Regions from separate parts of the Paenibacillus sp. TAB_01 genome, predicted to be linked through region 3. Evidence: riboswitches for the same ligand, from Rfam matches in the RefSeq annotation. Region 3 holds a riboswitch; each other region holds the start of a gene.

Region 1 (3,266 bases), on a different contig from region 3:
CGTTTTTGTTTACAGTTACGCCGACTTCGTCCAGCAGATGCTCAGCGTCTTTACCGCTGATGTTCAGGTTGCGCAGGTCGATCAGCATCAAGTGATTGTCCGTACCGCCGGATACAAGGTTGATGCCTTCGGATACTAACGCTTCCGACAAAGCTTTCGCGTTGTTGATTACATTTTGCGCGTAAGTTGTAAAATCAGGCTGAAGCGCTTCGCCCAAAGCTACCGCTTTTGCTGCGATAACATGCATCAGAGGGCCGCCTTGGGAGCCTGGGAACACTGCTTTATCGATAGCGGCTGCCCATGGCTTACGGCACAAAATCATACCGCCGCGAGTGACCGCGAAGCGTTTTGTGCGTCGTTGTTGTAACAAAGTGAGCGTGCGGCACCGGGTTCGGATGCAAACCAGCGGCAACCAGACCGGCGATATGAGCCATATCCACCATAAACAGAGCGCCGACATCGTTAGCGATGGAGGCCAAAGCTTCGAAATCGATCGTGCGGGGATAAGCGCTCGCGCCCGCTACAATCAGACGAGGCTTATGCTTGAACGCCGCTTTGCGGACATCGTCATAATCGATGCGGGAGTCGGATTCTCTAACTCCGTAAGCGACAAAGTTGTACAAAATACCGGAAGCATTGACCGGGCTTCCGTGTGTCAAGTGGCCTCCGTGCGCCAGATTCATACCGAGCACAGTGTCACCTGGTTGAAGTGCAGCCAAATAAACCGCCATGTTCGCTTGTGCGCCGGAGTGAGGCTGTACGTTCGCATGCTCGGCACCGAACAATTCTTTGGCGCGGTCGCGCGCGATATCTTCCACAATGTCGACATATTCGCAGCCGCCATAGTAACGCTTGCCCGGGTAGCCTTCCGCATATTTGTTCGTCAACACAGTGCCCATTGCCTGAAGCACAGCTTGGCTCACGAAGTTCTCGGATGCGATCAGCTCGATTTTATCGCGTTGACGGCCCAGCTCCAAGTTCATAGCCTCAACGATTTTAGGGTCTTGATTACGAAGTTGTTCCACAATAATTCCTCCTCAGGTATGCCTATCTATAAAATGACTGAAAAATCCTTTAAGAGCAGGTGTCGATCTCTGCAGCAGTCTCGGCTTGCGGCACATAAACCGCTCTTGCGCCTCCAATCAGCTTAGGACGGGTATAGGCCATCTGCAAGGGCGCCTGTCCGATCATTCGAATGGAAGGACGCAGCGGAACGGCTACGCGCTTCAAGTGCATACCGATCAGCGTGCCCCCGATATCGATGCCGGCATGAGCTTCGACCGTTTCCACGACACAAGCACCGGGCAGATGCTTATATGCATAGGACGCCATCGAGCCGCCCGCTCTCGGTACAGGTACAACGGAAACCTGCTCCAGCCGGTATTCCTTCATCGCTGCTTTCTCCAGCACCAACGCCCGGTTCAAATGCTCGCAGCATTGAAAGACGGGGTAAAAACCGAACTCGGCACGCACCGTTTCGACGGCGGTGAACAAATGACTTGCCACCTCTTCGGTGCCCGAGGTTCCGATGTGTTGCCCGAGCACCTCGCTCGTGCTCGTTCCGATGACCAGCAGCTGCCCGGCTTCAAGCTTGGCCGCTTGAACCAGCTCTCGCAGCACCTGCTCAAGCTGGGGGCGGATACTGGAAATATCCCATGATTCATTTTGTGCAGGAGAAGATGAAGATGGAGTACTCATAGCTGCATGCCTCCTTCGTCACAATGCTCATTAAGGATGAATGGCGTATTTATCTTCCAGCGCTTTTACCTTGTTAATGCGGTTAGTATGGCGCTCCCCATTGGAAAACTCGGTTTCAAGCCAAATTTTGATAATTTCCTGCGCAACGCCCGGCCCGACAACACGTTCGCCCAGAGCCAGCACATTCGTGTCATTATGCTCACGAGTTGCCTTGGCGGAGAACAAATCGTGCACCAGCGCACAGCGGATGCCCGGCACTTTGTTCGCTGCAATGCTCATGCCGATCCCCGTTCCACAGATGAGAATTCCTTTATCCGCTTGCCCGGCCACCACTTGGTCGCATACGGCAATCGCATAATCGGGATAATCTACGGAATCGGTGCAGTTACAGCCTAAATCAGCAACCTGATGGCCCAGCGATTCGATAAATCCCTTCAGCTCATCCTTCAAACGTACTCCTGCATGATCTGCTCCAATAGCCACTTTCATTTTTCTTTCGCCTCCTAACCATAATTAGCTTCATTATAACCCAAAGCAGGCAGAAACACGAAAAAAGAGCAGCCGTATGCTGTAATCCAGCATCACGTTGCTCTTTGCCCAGGCGACCGGCCGTATACCCTGATGCTCCACTGTGGTTACACCCACTCGTCGCCAGTTACATCAGGTCCTGTTAACTATATATTCATCATAGCGGAAAAGCCGATAGATGTAAAGTCTGAGAATGCCCAGTATTACCGTGCTCATCCTGAGCCGGACTTCCGGCCGTGTACAGCCTGTGCGATCCGTTTGCCCCTCACAAAAAACATCGGCTTTCAGGCGTCACATCTGTTTCTTCCAAAAGGACTGCAGGGCCCCTGCTAACACTTACTTACGGCTTCAGCTTGCGGATCAGCTTGAGCAATGCCGCCTCAATCTCTTCGGCACATTGACGGTACATGGCAAGCGAGCCTCCGAACGGATCGGCAATTTCATAGTCGGGCAGCTCCCGCTCCAGCATGAGCAGTCTCGTTCTCTCTTCCTTGCTGATTTGCTGATCCAAAGCCTGCTTTAGCTGAAGCTCTGCGGTCAGCTCTTCCAGCTCGGCAATGCGTTGAGCCGTTTCCGGATCGTCTTCGACGAATTCCTTGAGCGTGTACATTTTATCAATGTATTCGGGAAACCGGCCAATCGCATGCTGCTTATGTCCTGTAGTCATTGTAAGAACGATATCCGCCCACTGCATCAGCTCCCGGGACAAAGCGCTGGAGGTCAAGTTCGCCGGCGCGCCCTGCTCCCTCAGAATCGATGCCGCATGAGAGGATACCGGAGAACCGTCGTAGGCCGCCACGCCTGCAGACCGCACCTCTATATGGTCTAATCCGTGCTCCTGTAAGAGCCTCCGTAAAATGCCTTCCGCCATAGGGCTTCGGCAGGTATTGCCTGTACAAACGAAAAGAATACGATTCATACGAATTCCTGCCTCTCCTCAGTTTGTGTAAGATCCGTTGTCTGCGGCGCTCCTCCGGCAGCATGCTGTCGGATTCGATCCGCCGGGAGCTTCCTCCCTCTCCCTATTATACCTCATCCAT
Region 2 (3,266 bases), 1.1 Mb from region 3:
ATACAAGTAGCGCTGGCGGGGCTTGAGCTGTACTTCCGCCAGCTCTATATGAACCGATTGCTCAGAGGCCGTACGGCCCGAATCCCAGATGAATGATGTTCCTGCTCCATCTGTCTGCTCGAACAATTGAATCTGATAAGCCTGCTGCTTCACCTGCCGATCATCGGAATGAAGCTGCCAGCTGATCCTGGGACGTTTCACATCCAGTCCTATGGGGTTTTCCAAATACTCACATCGCAGTTTGCGTACTTCCAGCATTGATACCTCATCCTTTCACTAACGTCAGTAGGCTTCCATCCGTTATAATGATATAGGAAAACGTTTGACGGGAACCCCGGTAAAACAGACATTGTCATCCGGTAAAAACGCCGATTCCTTGTTAATCTGAATAAGGGAGCCGATTGATGAAACGTTCATCGCAAACCTTGACCGCCGACATGCTCTTCAAAACCAATGTACATATATTCGTCAATCGGGCGCTGGAAGATTTCGACCTGCCTCTGCATGCCCACGACTTCATCGAGTTTGCCTATGTTGCGGAGGGCAGAGGATTTCATCACATCGAAGAAGAGGTGCAGCCCGTCCATAAAGGACAGCTGTTCGTCCTTCCGGTCGGTGTATCGCATGTATTCCGCCCTGCCTCCGCCGATTCGTCCAAATATCCTCTGGTGGTTTACAACTGCGTGTTCACCGCCTCGGCCTTACATCTGCTCACAGGCCTTGTTTCCGATCCGGAGATCGAAGCCTACCTTCGTTCTCTGCAGCATTCGGACCGGCCTGTCTGCCATTCAGTGCGGGATCGGGACGGAACGATCGAGAAGCTGCTGCTCAAGCTGCATCAGGAATACCGGCTCCCCCGCAAAGGCTCGCAAACCTTTCTGTATGCCCTGCTGCTGCAGCTGGTTGTTGAAACGTACCGGCTGCAAGCCGAAGCAGTCCTTCAACCACCGGAGCTGCAAACGCCGGACGTGGAAGGAAGCGTTAACTTCTCTCCTGTGCTTCAATATATAGAGCGGCACTATCCAGGGAATGTTACCTTGGCGGAGCTGGCCGGCCGCTCACAATGGAGCGAGCGCCAGCTGCAGCGCTTGTTTTTGCAGTTCACAGGCCAAAGCTTCCGCAGTTATTTGCAAAATCTGCGAATACAAAAAAGCTGCGATCTGCTGCGCACCACCGGGCACAAAATAAGCGCCATCGCCGAAACTGTCGGCTATAAAGACATGGACTCGTTTAACGCCGTATTCAAACGGATCGTCGGCACGACGCCGAATGAATTCAGACAGCAGTCCCGGAAAAAGTAAAGGAACCTGTATAGGCTATACTTCAAAAAATGTAATTGTAATTTTATGGAATTCCTGATATAACGAATATAAGCAGTGCCGGTAGATGCAACTGGCGTAACGTGGAGTCCCACGAGGAAGCATCTATTTCATACGCCGTACGCCTGGGCAAAAGTATCCAGCCTCCATCACAGTGGAGGAGGGATACTTTTTATTTTCTCAAAAGGGAGATGCGTTCATGGAAGCGGAAAAACGGAGAAGAGATGTAGCTATTTTGCTTTTTGACCAGGTCGAAATATTGGATTTTGCCGGACCGTACGAGGCTTTCCTCAGCGGCAGCCGCCGCGGACAAGATTTTCGCGTGTACACCGTGACGGAGAAGGCCGAGACGGTTCAAGCCTTGGGACAGCTTAGCATCAACCCGACCTATGCGTTCGATAACTGCCCGCAGCCTGATATTCTTATTATCCCGGGGGACCGGGTACGCGGCAGCAAATGCACAACCAGGCCGTAACCGGCTGGATAGAGACCTGCGCGGAACGGGCGGAGCTCGTGCTCTCGGTTTGTACAGGAGCGCTCATTCTAGCCAAGACCAGCTTGCTCGAAGGCCTGCGGCTGACAACGAACCGGCTGGCGGTCGAGGAGCTGCGGCAGGCCGCCCCGTCTTCAGCCGTCATCACGGAAGAGGCGCGCTATATAGACAATGGACGCATTATTTTATCCGCAGGAGTGTCCGCCGGAATAGACATGTCCCTCTACGTGATCGGCAAATGCCTCGGGCAAGCGAGAGCACTTGAAGCCGCCGCATTGATGGAATACGATTGGAAGCCCCAGCCTTTGCAGGAGAAGGGATCCCAATGAATAGCCGGGGAGCGCAAAACGGCAGGGAGTGGTTAGGTGAAGCCGGATTTACAAAAGTAAAAGAGCTGCTCGTACGTGGCACCTATCCTACTGTCTGCTATGAGCTCCATTGCCCTGCCTGAAGCCTCTGCCACCTGTTTAAATTGGCAATGACCTCATTATCGACAGGCAGCATCAGACGCTGCCGGGCCATAAGCACCGCGCCGATGACCGGCGAAAACTGCGGCGTCACGGCTTCATACTTCTTGACGGTTCCCTGCTTGAGCCGCTCGTTCAGCCGGTTCGCGAAGTAAGGACTGCCCACGACACTGCCGATAAAAGCCACCGTGACGGCATCTCTGGAAAAAGCAGCCGCAAGCATTTCGATGCCTACCATCATTTCGTCAATCGCCCGGTCGCAGACTTTCCTGGCCAACGGGCTGCCTTGGAGAGCCGCTTCCGTAACGGCGGGAGCGAATTGGCCGAACCTCAGATCCCGCGCCCGTCTGTCCGCTGTAAACCCGTTTCTGGCGATGCCCCAAAGCTCCTCAAGCGAACGAGCCTCCCAGTGCTCCAGCATGCTGCGGATCAATGCGGCGTCCGCCGGAACGGTTTGACGGGCTAACGCTTCATATACGGCGTCATATGCGATAAATCTTGCAGCGCTTGCGGCATAATGATGAAAGTCGTAATTGCGGATCATCTCTCCCTTCTCATTAATCGCCAGCAGAATCGAGCCGGTGCCTGAAATGACGATAATGCCCGGCCGAGCGAGCAAAGCTCCGCAATGAGCAACGACCGCATCATTGACATGCCATTTGGGACAATCCAGTCCTTCCAGCTCCGTCAGCTGCTCAACCCACTCCCTGTCCCCCTCCTCGTCGTAGCCTGCGATGCCGGCTGCAACCCCTTTCACTTGACGAGGCTCCCGATCGGCAGCTTTCAAGGCCTGCACGATGGCCTGCCGCACATTTTGCACTGCGCCTGCATCTTTATTGATCGAAGCGGCGCCTTGCTCAGAATAGGACAGCACCGTTCCCTGCATATCGCTGACTGCGACGCGGGTATGCGTACCTCCGCCATCGATTCCTATGATCACATCCTCCAAATCGTACATCCGTAACCCTCCCTTTTCCTGATTTACAG
Region 3 (3,266 bases):
ACTTGATAATCGATTATCAATTAATACCGATAATCATTAATAATATTAATTGTTTTCCCGCCCGGCTACCCCTGAATTATCACTCTAACCCGGTGCAGCGCGTCCATTTTCAAACTTTGGCACTGGCTGATCAGCGCCAGCCCGCGCTCCCTGTACTCCTCCGCAACGCCTTCCGCCTTGATCCCGGACAAGTTGATCTCTACCGTGATCCATGCGGATTGTACCGCTGCCTCCAGCATCAGCATGGCGATCGCCAAATCGGAGATCACATTCTTATTAGCCTTGTCCAAGTAGTCCGCAAGGCTCTGCATCAACTCAGAGCACTGCCGCATCAATCCGAGCGGCACCTCGGCCGATCGCTCTGCCGCAGCCTCCATCGCTTTGGAGCGGAGCGCTTTTTCCTCCTTCGAAGCCTTAGGCAGGCCAAGCGCCGCCATGTATTGTCCGAATGCGTCGATATCCTGCTGCAGAACATGCTCCAAATCGGCTATAGCCCGTTCCATCCGCTCAGCGAGGTCGGTCATTTCCTCTTGAATCGCTGCAAACCTGGGCCCTTGGGTCAACCGTGCCACCATCGAGCCCATCGAGGCGCCCAGCGCCGCGGCAACCGCTGCTACACTCCCGCCGCCCGGGGTAGGCGCCTTCGAAGCGGCCTCCTTCAGGAAGCCGCGGAGGGTCTGATCGTACATGCTCATTCCGCCGCGCCTCCTTCTCCATGTTGAAGCTGTACGGCCTTCAAAACATTGTCAAACAGCATGACGGTCGTTAACGTGCCTACGCCACCCGGCACAGGTGTCATTGCCTCAACGGCTTCCGCTGCCGCCGGGTCTACATCGCCGGCGATCCCGCCTTCGTCGTTCTCATTGATGCCGGCATCAATGATGACCAGCTCCGGATGCACCATCTGCGCCGTGACCAAGCCTTTGCGCCCGGCTGCGGTAATGAGAATGTCCGCTTGGGCGATATGCTCTTCCAGCCTTTGCGTATGCGAATGACATACCGTAAGGGTAGCATTCTCGCGCAGCAGCATCTGCATCAGCGGCCGGCCCACCGTTTCGCCGCGGCCGATCAGCACAACGTGCTTGCCGGATATCGGATAGCCGTAATGCTGCAGAATGCGGATGCAGGACTGCGGCGTTGCCGGGTACAGGCCCTTTTCGCCTGTCATGCAGGCCAGTTTGTTGGCAGGAGAGATGCCGTCGACATCCTTGATGGGAGAGACCGCATCCGCAAGACGGGACGCCCGGATATGCTTCGGCACGGGCAGCTCCAGCATGATGCCGTGGATATGAACGTCCTCGTTCAGCGTCTCGATTACCTCAAGCAGATGCCGCTCAGCTATATCCGCAGGAAATACCATCAAATGAAACTTCACGCCAAGCTTCCGGGCCAGCTTCTCCTTGGCTTTGGCGTAATATTCCGAGGCCGGATCCCCCTGAACCAGAATGGTTGCGATGGCCGGCTGGATGCCTTTTTGCTTCCATGCCTCCACACGGCTTTGAATCGTCTCCGAGAGCTGGTTGGCCAGCTCTCGCGTTTTTAGAAGCTTTGACATAGACTCGCCCTCCTGATTGGTGAGTAAAAACAAAAAAAGTATCCGGTCATGAATCGACCAAATACTTTGCCCAGGCGTACGGCGGTAATATGCATGTGCTCCCTCGTGGTCGGTTCACGTTACGCCAGTCACACATGACGAGAATGGTAAGCTTATTATAGCATATATCTGAAAGCAGGCAATATGGCACAAGGTGCGCTTGCGCTAAAATAACATAAGCCCCGATTCTGCCTGCGGGGTACTCCTTCTCAAGCGTGTCCCGGCCTGCCGGGAGCGGAAGTAAAGTCTTGATACAGACCGATCCCTACTCCTGCGCAGATCGCAGCCCCATAGGAGGCTTCTTCCGCGTACTTCGGCAGCTCCAGGGGCAGCATAAAAGCTTGCGCCAGCCTGCTGCGCAGCGCCTGATTCTGCCTTACGCCGTTGCCCGAGCCGACCAATACTTTGCGGCTTTGCTTCATCGGCTCCGGGAGCCGCAAATAATACGCGAGCAGCTCCTCGGTCATGCCCTCCAGGAAACCGGCAACGAGATGCTGCGGCGTAAAATTATCGGCTGAGATCCGGTCGATCGCTCCGCGCCGAGCCTGATCCTCCCTCGTTCCAAAAAACTGCGTATGGCAACCTGCAGTCCCTCGCCCGGCGGAACCTTTGCCGCTGTCAATGCCAATGCGTTCATCCGCTCGTACAGACTTCCCTCGGAGCCGCCGAATACGGCACATACGTCCCTGAAAAACCGCTCCAGGAGCGCATAAGCCTTCCCGCCCCCAAGCGGCGCACCGACTAGGAGGTACCCGCCTCCCGGGAAAGGACGTACCTCCAGGCCTTCCAGCTGAAGCAGATGATTGGAAAAGACGGAGATTTGCGAGCCTGTCCCTATGTTTACGAGGATGGAATGCTCGATATCCCGGACCGCTCCCAGAAAGCTCGCCTGATTGTCGCCTGCCGCGCAAGCGACAGGTACGCCGTCCTCTGTTTGACCGATCACAGTCCCCGTCGGCTGTATGGAGGGAAGAATCGACGGATCGATTCGGGCGGCCCGCAATGCGGCCTGATCGAACTCCCCCGTCTCCAGGTCAAAGCATCCCAAGCTGGCCGCCAGCGTAGGATCGATAGCCGTTTCCTTGGCGCGGCACAGCTTCATTGCGATAAAGTCCGCTATCGTGCACAGCTTAACGGCCTTCTCCGGTACCATTCTCTGCAGCGTATTATAATAATGCGTAGCCATCCCGAATCCGGGGGAAACGGGGCTGGCCGTCAGCAGAGACAAATGCTCTGCGTAGGAGGCGGCTCCGCCGAACGGCAGCGAGCCTCTTTCGTTACAGCCATGTATAGAGCGGCGAAACCGCGTCCCCTTGGCTGTCAACATACAGAATCCCGTGCATCTGCCCTGTCAGGCCAATGCCGCCGATCTCCACCTTCCCGCTGCTCAATTCGGCAAGCACCTCGCGAACCGTACGCCAGATCCGATCGGAATCTTGGCAGTGCTCCCATGAATTCGCCGTATTACACTCGGAATAATTATCTTTTAACACCGATTTTACGATGTCGCCGCTGCTTCCATCCACGAGTACACCGCCAATGCTCGTCGTACCGACGTCGAGTCCGATCAAGTACATCCTCATTTTCTCCTTCAATATTACTTGGCTTGTCGTTAAAGAGCATTCAACAAACGCTCGCGGTCATTAGAGCCGAGAGCCATATGAATGAGATG

The links. Region 3 has a riboswitch for ZMP and ZTP ahead of ACHHV8_RS15290 (bifunctional 5,10-methylenetetrahydrofolate dehydrogenase/5,10-methenyltetrahydrofolate cyclohydrolase). Riboswitches for the same ligand answer to the same signal wherever they lie in the genome.
Region 1: it holds a riboswitch for ZMP and ZTP, as region 3 does, so the genes downstream of both, rpiB (ribose 5-phosphate isomerase B) here and ACHHV8_RS15290 (bifunctional 5,10-methylenetetrahydrofolate dehydrogenase/5,10-methenyltetrahydrofolate cyclohydrolase) in region 3, are expected to answer to the same signal.
Region 2: it holds a riboswitch for ZMP and ZTP, as region 3 does, so the genes downstream of both, ACHHV8_RS21125 (DJ-1/PfpI family protein) here and ACHHV8_RS15290 (bifunctional 5,10-methylenetetrahydrofolate dehydrogenase/5,10-methenyltetrahydrofolate cyclohydrolase) in region 3, are expected to answer to the same signal.

What each region holds. Positions count from the first base shown of each region.
Region 1 covers NZ_JBIFNP010000002.1:655,452-658,717, forward strand. The annotation lists partial or broken gene glyA (serine hydroxymethyltransferase) at 1-1,028, opposite strand, end outside; gene ACHHV8_RS36400 (TIGR01440 family protein) at 1,075-1,698, opposite strand; gene rpiB (ribose 5-phosphate isomerase B) at 1,729-2,187, opposite strand; ZMP/ZTP riboswitch at 2,287-2,367, opposite strand; gene ACHHV8_RS36410 (arsenate reductase/protein-tyrosine-phosphatase family protein) at 2,567-3,145, opposite strand.
Region 2 covers NZ_JBIFNP010000001.1:4,326,408-4,329,673, forward strand. The annotation lists gene ACHHV8_RS21115 (glycoside hydrolase family 78 protein) at 1-258, opposite strand, end outside; gene ACHHV8_RS21120 (helix-turn-helix domain-containing protein) at 405-1,301, shown strand; ZMP/ZTP riboswitch at 1,379-1,457, shown strand; partial or broken gene ACHHV8_RS21125 (DJ-1/PfpI family protein) at 1,519-2,141, shown strand; gene ACHHV8_RS21130 (N-acetylglucosamine kinase) at 2,239-3,237, opposite strand.
Region 3 covers NZ_JBIFNP010000001.1:3,189,067-3,192,332, forward strand. The annotation lists gene ACHHV8_RS15285 (cyclodeaminase/cyclohydrolase family protein) at 66-695, opposite strand; gene ACHHV8_RS15290 (bifunctional 5,10-methylenetetrahydrofolate dehydrogenase/5,10-methenyltetrahydrofolate cyclohydrolase) at 692-1,555, opposite strand; ZMP/ZTP riboswitch at 1,617-1,697, opposite strand; gene ACHHV8_RS15295 (FGGY-family carbohydrate kinase) at 1,804-2,124, opposite strand; gene ACHHV8_RS15300 (FGGY family carbohydrate kinase) at 2,058-2,921, opposite strand; gene ACHHV8_RS15305 (FGGY family carbohydrate kinase) at 2,872-3,171, opposite strand; gene ACHHV8_RS15310 (ATP-binding protein) at 3,207-3,266, opposite strand, start outside.